Phaeacidiphilus oryzae TH49: one gene and its partner. The main gene of each other region encodes a partner of the protein of the gene in region 2 in a complex. Links are inferred from orthologs where the notes say so. Each region holds a gene or a part of one and is shown on either strand. Other genes may lie near its edges. The genes, in order: secY and secG.

Region 1 (8,839 bases), 2.4 Mb from region 2 along the record:
GTTGCTTTTCCGGAGGTCTCACGCGATGCCTCACCCGACGAATCCTCGATGGTCCGTCAGGTCCCCGGCCTCCGACCGGGGGTGGCGATTCCGTACGGCGATGTTCACCGTCGACCGGAACCGGGCATCCCGTCTTGTGTTGTATCCGCGTCGCGCGAAGAAAGTACGACCCGTACAGGGGAGGTGGTCAGCCCTGGCGCTGCTTGTGGCGCAGGTTGTCGCAGATCACCATGACCCGGCCGTTACGGCGGATCACCTTGCACTTGTCGCAGATCTTCTTGACGCTCGGCTTGACCTTCATGAGTTCAGGTTCTCCGGGTCAGGCGCGCCGTGAGAGGGCCGCACCGGGAAGGGTGCGGCCGTCGACGACGCGAGATCTGCTGCTCTTGTCACTTGTACCGGTAGACGATCCGGCCACGGGTCAGGTCGTACGGGCTGAGCTCGACGACGACCCGGTCGTCCGGGAGGATGCGGATGTAGTGCATCCGCATCTTGCCGCTGATGTGCGCGAGGACCTTGTGCCCGTTCTGGAGCTCCACCTTGAACATGGCGTTCGGCAGAGACTCGATCACGGTGCCCTCGATTTCGATGGCCCCTTGCTTCTTGGGCATGTCCTGAGCGCGTGCCTTCCCGGGTTCGGCTACCGATTCCGACTCCCTCCAGGGGCCGCTAAGCCCGGAACCTCCCGGGACATGCCGAGAGAAGCTGGTAGAGAGCCGACGCGACAGTCTACGACATGCCGGAAGCGATAACGAAATCGGATCAGGCAGGGATCAGGCCAGGGATCAGGCCAGGGGGTCCGGCGCGGCCGTGATCCCCATCTCGGCCAGCTTGGCCCGGCCGCCGTCGGGGGCGGTGAGCACCAAGGGGCCTTCCTCGGTCAGCGCGACCGAGTGCTCCCAGTGGGCGGACCAGGTGCCGTCATCGGTCTTGACCGTCCACTCGTCCGCCAGGACGTGGGTCTTCGGCGTCCCCAGGCTCAGCATCGGCTCGATGGCGATGCAGAACCCCGGCACCAGCTTCGGCCCGCGCCCGCGCCGCCGGTCCACGTAGTTCAGCAGGTGCGGATCCATGTGCATGGCCGTGCCGATGCCGTGGCCGCCGTAGTCCTCGACGATCCCGTACTTCCCGCTGGGCGGAAGCGGCTGCCGGCGGGTGTACGACTCGACCGCCCGGCTGATGTCCACCAGCCGGTTGCCCTTCTTCACCGCCGCGATGCCGGCCCACATCGACTCCTCGCAGACGCGGCTGAGCTCCAGCAGCTCCGGGGCGTGCCCCGAGCCCACGAACGCGGTGAAGGCGGCGTCGCCGTGCCAGCCGTCCACGATCGCTCCGCAGTCCAGCGAGATGATGTCGCCGTCCTGGAGCTTCTGGTCGCCGGGGATGCCGTGGACGACCACGTCGTTGATCGACGCGCAGATGGTCGCCGGGAAGCCGCCGTAGCCCAGGAAGTTCGACTTGGCGCCGTGGTCGCGCAGGACCTTCGCCGAGATCGCGTCCAGCTCACCGGTGGTGATCCCCGGCTCCACCGCGGCCCGCAGCGCGTCGTGAATCGCGGCGACGACCAGCCCCGCCTCCCGCATCTTCACGATCTGCTCAGGCGTCTTGATCTCAACCATCGACTTCCGCTCCCAGCCGCCATCCACAAGTACCGTCCCTACGGTACAGCGCCCCGAACGCAGCACCGCAGGCGCGAGCGCAGGCCCGAAGGGCCAAGTAAGGCGCGCGGGACCGCAACACTCTGCGGCTCCGCCGCGCGGGCGCGACCAGCCGACGCGCCCCGAGCGCAGGCCCGAAGGGCCAAGTAAGGGGCGCGGGACCGCAACACTCTGCGGCTCCGCCGCGCGGGCGCGACCAGCCGACGCGGCCCGAACGCAGGCCCGGAGGGCCAAGTAAGGGGCGCGGGACCGCAACACTCTGCGGCTCCGCCGCGCGGGCGCGACCAGCCGACGCGCCCCGAGCGCAGGCCCGAAGGGCCAAATAAGGGGCGCGGGGAACTGCGCGGCCAGCCGCGAACGGCGCCGCAGCCGGCAGCGGAGTCTCGGTTGCAACCCAATGGCCGTTGCCGGCTGCGGCGCCGTTCGCGCCTAGGCGCGCAGTTCCCCGCGCCCCTGAAGTTGCTGCGCAACTTTGCGGGGCAGCCAGGCGGGGCCGGGGCAGAAGAAAAAGGCGCCGCCCGCCCCGGGCGTGAAGCCCGGAGCGAGCGGCGCCCCGCAAAAGCGTTACGCGCGCCCCAGCGCGGCCAGCAGCCGCTGCGTGACCTCTTCCACCGGCCCCAGCGCCGAAATCGTCGAGACCAGCCCCTGCTCCCCGTAGTACGCGATGATCGGCTCGGTCTCGTTGTGGTAGACGTCGAGCCGCACCCGCACCGCCTCCTCCGTGTCGTCGGAGCGCTGGTACAGCTCCCCGCCGCACTCGTCGCAGACGCCCTCCGTCTTCGGCGGGTTGTAGTCCACGTGGAAGACGTGCGCTCCGTTGCGACGGCACAGCCGGCGCCCCGCGATCCGCTTCACGATCTCGTCCTCGGGGACCTCGAGGTCCAGCACCGCGTCCAGCGCGACGCCCCACTCCTTGAGGATCCCGTCCAGCGCCTCGGCCTGGACCAGGTTCCGCGGGAACCCGTCCAGCAGGAACCCGCCCGCGCAGTCGTCCTGGGCGATCCGGTCCTTCGCCATCCCGATGGTGACCTCGTCGGGTACCAGCTTGCCCGCGTCCATGAAGCTCTTCGCCTGGACGCCCAGCGGCGTGCCCTGGCTGATGTTGGCCCGGAAGAGGTCGCCGGTGGACACGTGCGGGATGCCCAGGGACTTGGCCAGCAGGTGCGCCTGCGTCCCCTTCCCTGCCCCTGGCGGCCCGACGAGGACGATTCGCATCAGCGGAGGAACCCTTCGTAGTTGCGCTGCTGAAGCTGGCTCTCGATCTGCTTCACAGTCTCGAGGCCGACACCGACAACGATCAGGATGCTGGTGCCGCCGAACGGGAAGTTCTGCGAGACATTGAAGACCCCGAGCGCGATCAGCGGGATCAAGGCGATGATGCCCAAGTAGAGCGACCCGGGCCATGTGATCCGCGTCAACACGTAGTTGAGGTATTCAGCCGTCGGGCGGCCGGCCCGGATGCCCGGGATGAAGCCACCATACTTCTTCATGTTGTCGGCAACTTCTTCGGGGTTGAAGGAGATGGCCACGTAGAAGAACGCGAAGAAAACGATCAGCAGGAAGTACACGACCATGTAGGTCGGCTTGTCGCTCTTGACCAGATTGGTGTCGATCCAGTTGGCCCACGAGGAGTGGCTTCCGCTCAGCTGGACGATCAGCGCCGGGATGTAGAGCAGCGACGAGGCGAAGATGACCGGGATCACACCGGCCTGGTTGACCTTCAGCGGGATGTAGGTCGAGGTCCCGCCGTACGCCCGCCGCCCGATCATCCGCTTCGCGTACTGCACGGGGACCCGGCGCTGCGCCTGCTCGACGAAGACGACCAGGCCGACCATGCACAGGCCCATCGCGATGACCAGGATGAAGGGGACCCAGCCACCGCCGATCTTGCCGGTCTGCTTGATCTGCCACAGCGCGCTGGGGAAACCGGCCGCGACCGAGGTGAAGATCAGGATGGACATCCCGTTGCCGATGCCCCGGTCGGTGATCAGCTCGCCCAGCCACATGATGACCGTGGTGCCCGCGGTCATGGTGATGACCATGACGGCGATCCGGAACACCGAGGTGTCCGGGATGATCTGCGAGCCGACGGTGCAGCCGGAGAAGAGGGTGCCGCTGGACGCGGTGGCCACGATGCCGGTCGCCTGGAGGATCGCCAGCGCGATCGTCAGGTACCGGGTGTACTGCGTGATCTTCGCCGTCCCGGCCTGCCCCTCCTTCTTCAGGGCGTCCAGCCGCGGGATCACCACGGTCAGCAGCTGGAGGATGATGCTCGCCGTGATGTACGGCATGATCCCCAGCGCGAAGATGGTGAGCTGCAGCAGCGCGTTCCCGCTGAACAGGTTGACCAGGCCGAAGAGGCCGCTGGTGTGCGACTCCTTCACGCACTCCTGGACGTTCTGGAAGCTCACACCAGGCACCGGGATGTGCGCCCCGAGGCGGAAGAGCGCCATGATGGCCAGTGTGAACAGCAGCTTCTTGCGCAGGTCGGGCGTCTTGAACGCCCGGGCGAACGCGGTGAGCACGGTGCTGCCTCCTGCGGCTCCCGCCTTGACGGCGGGAATGACGGTTCGTCAAATAGTCAGGTAGTCCTGAGCGGTCAGGCTCACCGCAACCGAAACGGGGCCCAAGCTACACGTGGACTCCACGGACTCTAACAGGCTTGGCGGCCTCAGGGTTCCGCTCTGCACGGCAAACGATCAGGGCCGCCCCCTCAAGAGGGACGGCCCTGATCGTTTTAGCTCGAACTGCATCCCGCTCGCGCGGTTCAGATCAGCTCGGTGACGTTTCCGCCGGCGGCAGCGATCTTCTCCTTGGCGGAGGCCGAAGCGGCGTCCACCGTGACCTGGAGAGCGACCGAGACCTCGCCCTGGCCCAGCACCTTGACGAGGCTGTTCTTGCGAACAGCGCCCTTGGCGACCAGGTCGGCGACGGTGACCTCGCCACCCTGCGGGTACAGCTCCGCGAGCTTGTCCAGGTTCACGACCTGGTACTCGGTGCGGAACGGGTTCTTGAAGCCCTTCAGCTTCGGGAGGCGCATGTGGAGGGGCATCTGCCCACCCTCGAAGCGCTCCGGAACCTGGTAGCGGGCCTTGGTGCCCTTGGTGCCACGACCGGCGGTCTTACCCTTGGACGCCTCACCACGACCCACACGGGTCTTGGCGGTCTTGGCGCCCGGGGCGGGCCGCAGGTTGTGGATCTTCAGCGGGTTGTTCTCCGCCATGATCAGTCAACCTCCTCGACCGTCACGAGGTGGCGGACGGTCTGCACCATTCCGCGGACCTCAGGGCGGTCCTCCTTCACCACGGTGGCGCCGAGCTTGCGCAGCCCGAGCGTCTGCAGCGTGGCGCGGTGGTTCTGCTTGCTGCCGATGTACGACTTGGTCTGCGTGATCTTCAAGCGAGACATCAGGCAGCACCCACCCCGGCGGCCCGGGCGCGCAGCAGAGCGGCGGGGGCCACGTCCTCCAGCGGCAGACCGCGGCGGGCCGCGATCTCCTCCGGACGCTGCAGGCCACGGAGCGCCTCGACCGTCGCGTGGACGATGTTGATGGCGTTGTCCGAGCCCAGGGACTTCGACAGGATGTCGTGAACGCCGGCGCACTCCAGGACGGCGCGCACCGGACCACCGGCGATGACACCGGTACCGGGGGAAGCCGGCTTCAGCAGCACGACGCCCGCGGCCTTCTCACCCTGGATGGGGTGAGGGATGGTGCCCTGGATACGGGGGACCTTGAAGAAGTGCTTCTTGGCCTCCTCAACGCCCTTGGCGATGGCGGCCGGCACCTCCTTGGCCTTGCCGTAGCCGACACCCACGGTGCCGTCACCGTCGCCCACCACGACCAGCGCGGTGAAGCTGAAACGACGACCACCCTTGACAACCTTGGCGACGCGGTTGATCGCGACGACGCGCTCGACGTACGCGGTCTTCTCAGCGGCAGCGCCGCCGTCCCGACCGTCCCGCTTACGGTCCCGCCGCTCGCCGCCACCGGCACCGCTACCGCGGCGCTGGGGTCCAGCCATTGGAATTACCTCTCTCGTTTACGTCCGCTGACTTCGCGTGACTTGCGACGGACCGTCAGAAGTCCAGTCCACCCTCGCGGGCGGCGTCCGCCAGAGCCGCAACGCGGCCGGCGTACTTGTTGCCCGCTCGGTCGAAGACGACCTTCTCGATCCCCGCGGCCTTGGCGCGCTCGGCCACGAGCGCACCGACCTTCTTGGCCAGCTCGGTCTTGTCACCCTCCTGGCCCTTGACGGAAGCGTCCAGGGTGGAGGCGGAGGCCAGGGTGTGGCCCTTGATGTCGTCGATCACCTGAGCCACCATGTGGCGGTTCGAGCGGTTGACGACCAGACGCGGACGCTCAGCGGTACCGGAGACCCGCTTGCGGACACGCACGGCCCGGCGCTTACGGGCGGTGTGCTTGTACGCGTTGCCCTTACCGATCTTGACAGCGACTGCCATGGCTTACTTACCAGCCTTTCCGACCTTGCGGCGGATGACCTCGCCCGCGTACTTCACGCCCTTGGCCTTGTACGGGTCGGGCTTGCGCAGCTTGCGGATGTTGGCAGCGATCTCGCCGACCAGCTGCTTGTCGATCCCCTCGACCGAGAACTTGGTCGGGGACTCGACCTTGAACGCGATGCCCTCGGGGGCCTCCACCAGGATGGGGTGGCTGTAGCCGAGGGAGAACTCCAGGTTGGAGCCCTTCGCCTGGACGCGGTAACCAACACCGCTGATCTCCAGGTTCTTGCTGTAACCCTGGGTCACACCGGTGATCATGTTGGCCACCAGCGAGCGGGTCAGACCGTGCAGGGCCCGGTTCTGGCGCTCGTCGTTGGGGCGAGTGACACGCAGGGTGCCGTCCTCGTCCTTCGCGATCTCGATCGGCGCGGCGATGGTGTGGGAGAGGGACCCCTTGGGGCCCTTCACCGAGACCGCACGGCCATCGATGGTGACGTCCACGCCGGCGGGAACCTGGATGGGCAGCCGTCCAATACGCGACATGGCTTTACCTCCGTTTCCCGAATTACCAGACGTAGGCGAGGACTTCCCCGCCCACGCCCTTCTTGGCGGCCTGCTGGCCGGTGAGCAGACCCGAGGACGTGGAGATGATCGCCACGCCCAGGCCGCCGAGCACCTTCGGCAGGTTGGTGGACTTTGCGTAGACCCGCAGACCCGGCTTGGAGATGCGCTTGATGCCAGCGATCGAGCGCTCACGGTTGGGGCCGAACTTGAGGTCGATGGTCAGCTTCTTGCCGACCTCGTTCTCTCCGGGCTCCTCAACCTTCCACTCGGAGATGTAACCCTCCTGCTTGAGGATCTCCGCGATGTGAGTCTTGATCTTGCTGTGCGGCATCGACACCACATCGTGGTACGCCGAGTTCGCGTTCCGCAGACGCGTCAGCATGTCTGCGATCGGGTCGGTCATTGTCATGATGGCCGTTGGCCTCTCTCACCGTGGTTTCCAACAAGCGCGCAGACGTGCGGTGGCTAGCCGCCCGTTGGGCGTGCAGGGACCTGCGGTGTAGTAAGAGATGAAGTCCGGGCAGACGGGTGCCCGACCCGGCCACTTTACGTGACTGATGGCTCAGTCACCAAAATGGCCGGATCGGGCCCCGAGTTCTACCAGGAGCTCTTGGTCACGCCCGGGAGCTCGCCGCGGTGCGCCATCTCACGGAGGCACACACGGCAGAGGCCGAACTTGCGGTACACGGAGTGCGGACGGCCGCAGCGCTGGCACCGGGTGTAGCCCCGGACGCCGAACTTCGGCTTGCGCTCCGCCTTTGCGATGAGAGCCTTCTTCGCCACGTCAGTTCTCCTTGAACGGGAAGCCGAGGTGACGCAGCAGCGCCCGGCCCTCGTCGTCGTTCTGGGCGGTGGTGACCACGGTGATGTCCATGCCCCGCTGACGGTCGACCTTGTCGGGGTCGATCTCGTGGAACATGACCTGCTCGGTCAGACCGAAGGTGTAGTTGCCACGCCCGTCGAACTGCTTCGGGGACAGACCGCGGAAGTCGCGGATACGCGGCAGCGCGAGGCTGACCACGCGGTCCAGGAACTCCCACATCCGGTCACCGCGCAGGGTGACGTGGCAGCCGATCGGCTGCCCCTCGCGCAGCTTGAACTGCGCGATGGACTTGCGGGCCTTGGTCACGGCCGGCTTCTGGCCGGTGATCGCGGTGAGGTCGCGGATCGCGCCCTCGATCAGCTTGGAGTCGCGAGCGGCCTCGCCGACACCCATGTTGACCACGACCTTGACCAGGCCGGGGATCTGCATGACGTTCTCGAAGGAGAACTCGTCCTGCAGCTTGCCCTTGATCTCGCTCCGGTAGCGCTCCTTGAGGCGGGGCGCCACCTTCTCGACTGCAGTCTCAGTCATCAGATGTCCTCACCGGTCCGCTTGGCAACGCGGATCTTGTTGCCGTCCTCGTCGAAGCGGTAGCCGACGCGGGTGACGACCTTCTTGCCGTCCTTCTCCACGACGAGCTGCACGTTGCTGACGTGGACCGGCGCCTCGGTGGTCACGATGCCACCGGTCTGCGCGCCACGAGCGGTCTGACCGGCCTTGGTGTGCTTCTTGACCCGGTTGACACCCTCGACCAGGACCTTGGACTCCTTGGGGAAGGCCTGGATGACCTTGCCCTGCTTGCCCTTGTCCTTGCCGGTGATGACCTGGACCAGGTCACCCTTCTTGATCTTCATGCCTGCCATCGGTTAGAGCACCTCCGGCGCCAGCGAGATGATCTTCATGAACTTCTTCTCGCGCAGCTCCCGGCCGACCGGGCCGAAGATGCGGGTACCACGGGGGTCACCGTCGTTCTTCAGAATGACGGCAGCGTTCTCGTCGAACCGGATGTAGGAACCGTCCGGACGACGGCGCTCCTTCACGGTCCGCACGACGACGGCCTTGACGACGTCGCCCTTCTTCACGTTGCCGCCCGGGATGGCGTCCTTCACGGTCGCGACGATGGTGTCGCCGATACCCGCGTAACGCCGGCCGGAGCCGCCGAGAACGCGGATGCAGAGGATTTCCTTGGCACCCGTGTTGTCGGCGACGCGCAGGCGCGACTCCTGCTGGATCACGTCTTTCTCCTGATCGTCAACGATCGGGACCGGGCCGGCCGCTGCTCACCAACTCATGCCTGGTGTCGACTAGTTGGCACATACGGCCGCGCCCAATC
Region 2 (8,925 bases):
CGGCTACTACGACGGCATCGGCGCGGCCCGCGACGTCATCCAGAACCACCTGCTCCAGCTACTGGCGCTGACCGCGATGGAGGAGCCCGCCTCCTTCCACCCCAAGGCGCTGGTGGCGGAGAAGCTGAAGGTGCTCACGGCCATCGAGATCCCGGACGACCTGGGCAAGTCGACCGTGCGCGGCCAGTACACCCACGGCTGGCAGGGCGGCGAGGAGGTTCCGGGCTATCTGGAGGAGGAGGGCATCGACCCCCACTCCAGCACGGACACCTACGCGGCCATCAAGCTGCAGATCAACAACCGCCGCTGGGCGGGGGTGCCGTTCTACCTCCGTACCGGCAAGCGGCTGGGACGCCGGGTCACCGAGATCGCGGTGGTCTTCGAGCGCGCCCCGTACCTGCCGTTCGACTCCAACGCCACCGAGGAGCTCGGGCAGAACGCCCTGGTCATCCGCGTCCAGCCGGACGAGGGGATGACCGTGCGGTTCGGCTCCAAGGTGCCCGGCACCTCGATGGAGGTCCGGGACGTGACGATGGACTTCGCCTACGGCGAGTCCTTCACCGAGTCGAGCCCCGAGGCCTACGAGCGGCTGATCCTGGACGTGCTGCTGGGCGACGCCAACCTCTTCCCCCGCTACCAGGAGGTCGAGGAGTCCTGGCGGATCCTGGACCCGATCGAGTCGTACTGGGACAGCCACGGCAAGCCCGCCCAGTACCTCTCCGGGACCTGGGGTCCGCCCGAGGCGGACGAGATGCTCGCACGAGACGGACGGAGCTGGCGCCGGCCATGAAGATCGATCTCACGGACACCACCTCCAGCAAGATCAACGCCTCGCTGGTCAACGGACGCCGGGCGATCGGCACCCCGACCGTCGGCATGGTGCTCACCCTCGTCATCGTCACCGACGAGGGCGGCGCCTACGACGCCCTCAAGGCGGCGGGCAACGCCTCCCGCGAGCACCCCTCGCGGATCCTGGCGGTCATCCGCCGCCCCGGCCGCTCGCCGCGGGCCAGGGCCGAGGCCCGGCTGGACGCCGAGGTCCGCCTCGGCTCCGACGCCGGCACCGGCGAGACCGTCGTCCTCCGGCTGCACGGCGAGCTCGCCGACCACGCCCAGTCGGTGGTGCTGCCGCTGCTGCTGCCGGACGCCCCGGTCGTCGTCTGGTGGCCGGAGAACGCTCCGGCCAACCCGGCCAAGGACCCCCTGGGCGCCCTGGCCCAGCGCCGGATCACCGATGCGGCGACCGCCGAGGACCCGGCGGACCAGCTGACCCGGCTGGCCGACGCGTACGCCCCCGGCGACACCGACCTGGCCTGGACCCGGATCACCCCGTGGCGCTCGATGCTCGCCGCGGCCCTGGACCAGCGCCCGGGCACCAAGGTCACCGGGGCGGTGGTGGAGGGCGAGTCCTACAACCCCTCCGCCGAGCTGCTCGCCCTCTGGCTGGCCTCCCGGCTCGACATCCCGGTCGAGCGGGTGGTCTCGGAGGGTCCCGGCCTGACCGACGTCAAGCTCCGCACCCCGGACGGGGAGATCGGGCTCGACCGCGGCGACGGGCTGCTGGCCCGGCTCGCGATGCCCGGCCAGCCGGACCGGCAGGTCGCGCTGAAGCGCCGGGACACCTCGGAGCTGATCACCGAGGAGCTGCGCCGCCTCGACCCGGACGACATCTACGCCGCGGCGGTCCGCTACGGCGTGCACAAGTTGCACAAGGTGTCGCCCACCGAGGAGCACGTCGACCCGGTGACCCCGCCCGAGAAGGCCCCCGCGGCCAAGCCGGCCAAGAAGGCGGCCTCCCCGCGGGCGAAGGGCAGCGCCAAGTGACGACGCCGCAGCTCGTCGTCCACCGCGACAAGGAGCTGATGGCCGAGGCCGCCGCGGCCCGGCTGATCACCCGGATCGTGGACGCCCAGTCCGCCCGCGGCACCGCCTCGGTGGTGCTGACGGGCGGGCGGAACGGCAACGCTCTGCTCGCCGCGATCGGCGCCTCCCCGGCGCGGGACGCGATCGACTGGTCGCGTCTCGACCTGTGGTGGGGCGACGAGCGATACCTCCCGCAGGGCCACCCGGACCGCAACGCCACCCAGGCCGGCGAGGAGCTGCTGGACCGGGTGCCGGTGGATCCGGCGCGGGTGCACGAGATGCCGTCCTCGGACGGCGCCGACGGCGAGAACGTGGAGGCCGCGGCGGCGCGGTACGCGGCGGAGCTGGCCAGGGCGGCGCGCCCGGACGACCACGCGGGGGTGCCGTCCTTCGACGTGTGCCTCCTCGGGGTCGGCCCGGACACCCATGTCGCCTCCCTCTTCCCGGAGCATCCGGGGGTACGGGAGACCGAGCGCACGGTGGTCGGGGTGCGCGGGGCTCCCAAGCCCCCGCCGGTCCGGGTCTCGCTGACCCTGCCGGCGATCCGGGCCGCCAAGGAGGTCTGGCTCCTCGCCGCCGGCGAGGACAAGGCCGAGGCGGTCGCCCTCGCGCTCTCCGGCCCCGGTGAGATCCAGGCGCCCGCCTCCGGGGCCACGGGCCGCGCCCGGACCCTCTGGCTCCTGGACCGCGCGGCAGCCGCCAAGCTGCCGTCGGACCTCTACCCCCCGGCGTCGGCGTAGGCAGCCCCACGCCCCTTGCGCCCCCTGGCGTGCCGCGCCCCCGGCGCGCGGTCAGGGGGCGCGCCTACGCCTCCCGCGGGGTCAGGCCCTCCAGGACCATCGTCAGGTAGCGGGAGGCCAGCTCGTCGGCGGTCAGGCGGCCGCCCGGGCGGTACCAGGAGGCCGCCACCCACACCGTGTCGCGCAGGAACCGGTAGGCCAGCCGCACGTCGAGGTCCGCCCGGAAGGCCCCGGTCGCGACCCCCCGCCGCAGCGTCTCCAGCCACGCCGACTCGAAGCGCTCCTGGGACTCGTTCAGGTACTTGAAGCGCGGCTCGCTCGCCAGCCCCCGCTCCCGCTGGTAGATGGCCACCGCGTGGCCGTGCCGGTCGATCTGCCGGACGGACTCCCGGACCAGCTCCTCCACCGTCTCCCGCGGCCCGAGACCGGCGTCCAGGACGGCCTGGTACGCCTCCCAGAGCTCGGTCAGGAAGCCGGACAGTATCTCGTCGACCATCGACTCCTTGGAGTCGAAGTGGTAGTACAGGCTGCCCGCGAGCATCCCGGCGGCGTCCGCGATCTCCCGCACGGTGGTGGCGTGGTAACCCTGCCGGGCGAAGACCTCGGCGGCCGTGGCCAGGATCTCCTCCCGCCGCCCGGCGGGCGCGGTCCTGCTGGACGTTCTCTTGGTCGGCACCAGGCCATTCTGGCGTATCGCCGGGAGCGGCACGGGAGCGGTGCCCCGCCACGGGCACCGCTCCCGACCGGGACGCACCGAGCCGCGCCCGGCCGCCCGTCAGACCTTCGGCACACCGCCGACCGAGGCCACCGTCGCGGTCAGCAGCGCGACCGTGTCGGTGGCGAGCTTGGTCAGCGCCGCCGCGATCTTGGTCAGGTCTCCCGAGGTCAGCGCGGTACCCAGGGCCTTGGCGTCGGCGGCGACCTTCGCCGCGGCGTCCTTGAGGCTGCCGGCGGCGGGCAGCGCGGGCGCTCCCGGCACGGACGGCGGGCTGACCGGCAGCGGCACCGGCAGATCCCGGTGGCCGGCCGTCGCGGCGGTGGCCACCGGCACCTTGGCGGCCTTGACGGGCGCGCCGACCTTGGCCACCGCGTCGGTGACCGCCTTGACGGCCGCGGTGACCGCGCCGGCGCTGGGCTTGGGGGCGCCCGACTTGGCCATGGCGGCCAGCTTCCCGACGGCGCTCAGCACGTCGCCGGTCTGACCGGCGGTGGCGAGGACGCTGGAGGGGTCGGGAGCCGCGAGACGGGTGGCGGTGGGGTGGTGACCGGCGGGCGGGGCCGCCAGAGCGGAGGAGGCTGCGATCGTGCCCGAGGCGACTACTCCGGTGAGGGCGACCCCGGTGACGGCCGCGACGATCCGCTTGTTGCGCATGAGTGGTGAACCTTTGCAGTGAGAGGGCTACTTCGGCCACGAACCACACTCGCCCCGGTCAACACACTGTGCAACAGAACTACTCCATAGGGTGACATCCCGTCAGCGACGAAAAGCCGGTGCCCGGGGACCTTGGTGAGGGGAAGCCCCGGCGACACCGGCCGTCGCGAAGAGACGGGTTGAAGGCCCGTCAGCTTCTGTGCCCTGCTTTTCCGAACACCGCTCAGATCTCGCCGCGGAGCTTGGCCAGCGCCTCGGCGAGGATCGCCTCCCCGTCGGCGTCGCTGCGCCGCTCGCGGACGTAGGCGAGATGGGTCTTGTAAGGCTCGGTGCGCGGCGGCGCCGGCGGGTTGTCCTCGTCCTGCCCGGCCGGGAAGCCGCAGCGCGGGCAGTCCCAGGTCTCCGGGATCTGCGCGTCGGAGGCGAAGCTCGGGCGCGTCTCGTGTCCGTTGGCGCACCAGAAGGAGACCCGGAGGCGGGGGGCGGATTCGCCGCGTTCGGCCTCCCCCATCGGACCGGCCCCGACCCTGCTGCCACGGATGGCGTTGCCACTTGCCACGGTCTGACTCCCTGCGTGATGGTGCATTGCGATCGTCACCGGGGAGCTTGCGTGTGCTGTGGGTTTCCCCCCGGCGTCCCGTCGCCCCCTTCCCGCACGCGGGCCCCCCATGGGCTCCCGCCTGAGGTGGGGGCGCCCATCGGAGGAGACGGAGTCGTCCCAGTGTACGGATGGCATAAAAGACCGCCAGTCCTGCCGCCCGCACACGGAACCGCCCTCATGATAGGCGTGCGGGCGACGCCCCGTCAGTTCCCCTGTGACGCAAGGGAATTGAGTCGCCGAACGGGGAACTCGTGAGCGCCCGGCGATCAGCCGTTCGACTTCAGCAGAAGCCCCAGCACCACGACGCAGGCGAACCAGAGGACGCCCAGCACGATGGTGATGCGGTCCAGGTTCCGCTCGGCCACCGAGGAACCGCCCACCGAGGAGGCCATACCGCCGCCGAACATGTCGGAGAGGCCGCCGCCCTTGCCCTTGTGCAGCAGGACGAGCATCGCCATAAGGACGCTGAGGACGATCAACGCGATCGAGAAGCCGAGGATCACGGCGGGACCAACTCTCTCGTTCCGGATTGCGAGGACCCGGGATCACTGCCGGGCCGGGGTTTGCGTTCGCGCCCACGATAAGCGCTGGAGGGGCCGGGCCGCACCGACCCCGCCCCTCCTTCCACAACGACCGGTCAGCCTACCTGCTGATCCCGGTAGCGCACGATCTTCACGAACTCCTCGGGGTCCAGCGAGGCCCCGCCCACCAGCGCCCCGTCCACGTCCGGCTGGGCCATGATGGAGGCCACGTTCCCGGACTTCACCGAGCCGCCGTAGAGCACCCGGACCCGGTCCGCGGTCTGCGGGCTGTACAGCTCGGCCAGCCGGCGGCGGATCGCCCCGCAGACCTCCTGGGCGTCCTCCGGGGTGGCCACCTCACCGGTGCCGATCGCCCAGACCGGCTCGTAGGCGATGACCAGGGACTCCACCTGCTCGGCCGGGACGCCCGCCAGGGCGCCGTCCACCTGGGCCAGGGTGAAGGCGACATGTCCGCCGGACTTCCGGATCTCCAGGCCCTCGCCGACGCAGAGCAGCGGCACGATGCCGTTCCGGTAGGCGGCCTTGACCTTCTCGTTGCAGGTGGTCTCGTTCTCGCCGTGGTACTGCCGCCGCTCGGAGTGGCCGACCAGCGCGTACGCGCACTTGAACTTGGAGAGCATCGGCCCGGAGATCTCGCCGGTGTAGGCGCCGGAGTCGTGCGCGGACACGTCCTGCGCGCCGTACCTGATCTTCAGGCGGTCGCCGTCCACCAGCGTCTGCACCGAGCGAAGGTCGGTGAACGGGGGCAGAACCGCGACCTCGACCTGCTCGAAGTCCTTGTCGTGCAGCGCGAAGGCGAGCTTCTGTACGTGGGCGATGGCCTCGAGGTGGTTGAGGTTCATCTTCCAGTTGCCCGCCATCAGCGGGGTGCGCGCGGTCACGTGGTTTTCGCTGCTGTCGCTCATAAAGCTCTTTCAGTCCTCCAGTGCGGCAAGGCCCGGGAGGGTCTTGCCCTCCAGGTACTCCAGGCTGGCGCCGCCGCCGGTCGAGATGTGCCCGAACTTCTTCTCGTCGAAGCCCAGGGTGCGGACGGCCGCGGCGGAGTCGCCGCCGCCGACCACGGTGAAACCGGGGCAGGCGGTCAGGGCCTCGGCCACCGCCTTGGTGCCCGCGGCGAACTGCGGGTGCTCGAAGACGCCCATCGGCCCGTTCCAGAAGACGGTCGCCGCGTCCGAGATCTTCGAGGCGAAGAGCCGCTGCGACTCCGGGCCGATGTCCAGGCCCTCCCGGTCCGCCGGGATGGCGTCCGCGGCGACGGTGGCGTAGTCCGCGACCGGGGCCTTGGTCTTCAGGTCCGGGAAGTTCGCGGAGATCGCGACGTCGACGGGGAGGACGAACTCCACGCCGAGCTCCTCGGCCCGCTTCAGATAGCCCTGGACGACCGGGATCTGGTCCTTCTCCAGCAGCGACTTGCCGACCTCGCAGCCCTTGGCGGCGAGGAAGGTGTAGGCCATGCCGCCGCCGATGACCAGCCGGTCGGCCTTGCCCAGCAGGTGGTCGATGACGCCCAGCTTGTCCGAGACCTTGGCCCCGCCGAGGACGACCACGTACGGCCGGTCCGGGCTCTCGGTCAGCCGCTTGAGGACCGAGACCTCGGTCTGGATCAGGTCGCCGGCCCCGTGCGGCAGCCGCTTCGGCAGGTCGAAGACGGAGGCGTGCTTGCGGTGCACCGCGCCGAAGCCGTCACCCACGTACAGGTCGGCGAGCTCGGCCAGCTGGTCCGCGAAGGCCCCGCGCTCGGCGTCGTCCTTGCTCGTCTCGCCCGGGTTGAAGCGGAGGTTCTCGAGCAGCACGACCTGGCCGTCGCGGGCCTCGCCCACCGCCGCGCGGGCGCTGCTGCCGACGGTGTCCCCGGCGAACACCACGTCGCGGCCGAGGATCTCGCCCAGCCGGGCGGCCACCGGGCCGAGGGAGAACTTCGGGTCGGGCGCGCCCTTGGGACGGCCGAGGTGCGAGGCGACCACCACGCGGGCGCCGGCCTCCGCGAGCTTGGCGATGGTCGGGGCGACGGCGCGGATCCGGCCGTCGTCGGTGATCACCGTCCCGTCCTCGGTGGCGGCCATCGGGACGTTGAGGTCGGCGCGGACGAAGACCCGCTTGCCGGACACACCGGGGTCGGCGAGGAGCTCTTCGATCGTCTTCATCGGACTCTCCAGATCGGATGTGGGTACTGCCACGCGCGGGAGAGGGACAGGACCCGCGGGTCCTGTCCCTCTCGCAGGTTCAGCTCAGAAGCTGTCGGACAGCCTGTCAGAGGCTCGCACCGACCAGCTTGGTGAGGTCCACCAGGCGGTTGGAGTAGCCCCACTCGTTGTCGTACCAGCCGAGCACCTTGACCTGGTTGCCCTGAACCATCGTCAGCGCGGAGTCGAAGATGCAGGAGTGCGGGTCGTTCACGATGTCCCGGGAGACGATCGGGTCCTCGGTGTAGTGGAGGTAGCCCTTGAGGTTGGTCTCGGAGGCCTTCTTGAAGGCGGCGTTGACCTCCTCCTTGGTGACCTCGCGGGACAGCTCGACGACCAGGTCCGTGATGGAGCCGGTCGGCACCGGGACGCGCAGCGAGGTGCCGTCCAGCTTGCCCTTCAGCTGCGGCAGCACCAGGGCGGTGGCCTTGGCGGCGCCGGTGCTGGTCGGGATGATGCTCAGGGCCGCGGCCCGGGCGCGCCGCAGGTCCTTGTGCGGGAAGTCCAGGGTGACCTGGTCGTTGGTGTACGCGTGGACCGTGGTCATCAGGCCCTTGACGATGCCGAAGGCCTCCTCCAGCACCTTCGCCATCGGCGCCACGCAGTTGGTGGTGCAGGACGCGTTGGACACGACCGTGTGGTTGGCGGGGTCGTACGTGTCGTCGTTGACGCCCATCACGAAGGTGGCGTCCTCGTTCTTGGCCGGAGCCGAGATGAGGACCTTCTTCGCGCCGGCCTCGACGTGCTTCTTCGCGCTGTTCGCGTCGGTGAAGTGGCCGGTGGACTCGATCACGATGTCCGCGCCCAGGTCCTTCCAGGGAAGGTTGGCCGGGTCGCGCTCGGCCATGACCTTGAAGGTCTTGCCGTCGACGGTGATGGAGTCCTCGGTGTGGGACACCTCGGAGTGGAGGGTGCCCAGGGTCGAGTCGTACTTGAGCAGGTGCGCCAGGGTCTTGGTGTCGGTCAGGTCGTTGACACCCACGATCTCGATGTCAGCGCCCTGGGCCAGAGCCGCCCGGAAGTAGTTGCGGCCAATGCGGCCGAACCCGTTGATGCCTACCCGGATCGTCACGAACCGATCTCCTCGCTGATAGCCGGCGCCGGGCGCCGGCGAGCTGGATTGGGAAGTCCCCGACCACTGGAGACCCTACCTCGGCAGTGTGCCCCCGGGCACATTGACTCCGCCGGGCGAGCCATGCTTACCGCGCCGTAGGCGCGCATAAGGGGCGCGGGGAACCGCGCGGCCAGCCTGCTACGGCGCAGCGCCCGGGAACGGCGACCGGGTTGCAACTCAATCTCCGTTGCCGGGTGCGGCATCGTTGCCTGCTGGGCGCGCGGTTCCCCGCGCCCCTTGTGCGCGCCTGGCGGCGCGGAACTACTGCGCGATCATCTCATCCGTCAGATTCGCCTCGGTGCTGGGGAGGCCCAGCTCGCTCGCCCGCTTGTCCGCCATCGCCAGCAGGCGCCGGATCCGGCCGGCCACCGCGTCCTTGGTCAGCGGCGGGTCCGCCAGCGAGCCCAGCTCCTCCAGCGAGGCCTGCTTGTGCTCCATCCGCAGCCGTCCGGCGGCGGCCAGGTGCTCCGGCACCTGGTCGCCCAGGATCTCCAGCGCCCGCGCCACCCG

Evidence for each region.
Region 1: the proteins of secG (region 2) and secY are in contact, whole or in part, in a crystal structure (PDB 5AWW), measured with the Thermus thermophilus proteins. The link is inferred for Phaeacidiphilus oryzae TH49 from one-to-one orthologs. Residues at the interface, in WP_223903268.1 of Thermus thermophilus: Tyr5, Ile9, Tyr12, Leu13, Ala16, Leu19, Val20, Val23, Leu24, Gln26, Glu27, Pro28, Gln30, Gly31, Ala32, Asp34, Leu35, Met36, Gly37, Gly38, Ser39, Ala40, Asp41, Leu42, Phe43, Ala45, Arg46, Val48, Tyr53, Thr56; in WP_096411648.1 of Thermus thermophilus: Leu14, Gln16, Arg17, Phe20, Ile34, Pro35, Pro37, Ile72, Arg108, Arg109, Asn112, Gln113, Arg116, Ile117, Ile120, Pro145, Gly146, Trp147, Phe152, Phe155, Val156, Val159, Thr160, Val162, Ala163, Gly164, Ala166, Leu167, Trp170, Glu173.

The regions. Positions count from the first base shown.
Region 1 is NZ_JQMQ01000005.1:4,278,737-4,287,575, reverse strand. The notes cover bases 2,029-4,906. They hold secY (preprotein translocase subunit SecY), read right to left. Parts: upstream 4,184-4,906; coding sequence 2,873-4,183; downstream 2,029-2,872. Other genes in these bases: rpmD (50S ribosomal protein L30), read right to left, coding at 4,884-4,906; rplO (50S ribosomal protein L15), read right to left, coding at 4,426-4,881; BS73_RS22845 (adenylate kinase), read right to left, coding at 2,223-2,873. Also shown: rpmJ (50S ribosomal protein L36), read right to left, coding at 188-301; infA (translation initiation factor IF-1), read right to left, coding at 390-611; map (type I methionyl aminopeptidase), read right to left, coding at 786-1,619; more of rpmD, read right to left, coding at 4,907-5,066; rpsE (30S ribosomal protein S5), read right to left, coding at 5,066-5,680; rplR (50S ribosomal protein L18), read right to left, coding at 5,736-6,119; rplF (50S ribosomal protein L6), read right to left, coding at 6,123-6,662; rpsH (30S ribosomal protein S8), read right to left, coding at 6,685-7,092; BS73_RS22805 (type Z 30S ribosomal protein S14), read right to left, coding at 7,281-7,466; rplE (50S ribosomal protein L5), read right to left, coding at 7,468-8,037; rplX (50S ribosomal protein L24), read right to left, coding at 8,037-8,360; rplN (50S ribosomal protein L14), read right to left, coding at 8,373-8,741. UniProt on the Bacillus subtilis protein: The central subunit of the protein translocation channel SecYEG. Consists of two halves formed by TMs 1-5 and 6-10.
Region 2 is NZ_JQMQ01000005.1:1,844,794-1,853,718, forward strand. What follows is about bases 3,462-6,425. They hold secG (preprotein translocase subunit SecG), read right to left. Parts: upstream 5,080-6,425; coding sequence 4,843-5,079; downstream 3,462-4,842. Other genes in these bases: BS73_RS38205 (hypothetical protein), read right to left, coding at 3,462-3,975; BS73_RS12420 (RNA polymerase-binding protein RbpA), read right to left, coding at 4,199-4,534; tpiA (triose-phosphate isomerase), read right to left, coding at 5,214-5,999; BS73_RS12435 (phosphoglycerate kinase), read right to left, coding at 6,033-6,425. Outside these bases: zwf (glucose-6-phosphate dehydrogenase), read left to right, coding at 1-790; glucose-6-phosphate dehydrogenase assembly protein OpcA, read left to right, coding at 787-1,824; pgl (6-phosphogluconolactonase), read left to right, coding at 1,863-2,603; BS73_RS12410 (TetR/AcrR family transcriptional regulator), read right to left, coding at 2,668-3,279; more of BS73_RS38205, read right to left, coding at 3,379-3,461; more of BS73_RS12435, read right to left, coding at 6,426-7,262; gap (type I glyceraldehyde-3-phosphate dehydrogenase), read right to left, coding at 7,369-8,373; DNA-binding protein WhiA, read right to left, coding at 8,677-8,925. UniProt on the Bacillus subtilis protein: Involved in protein export. Participates in an early event of protein translocation.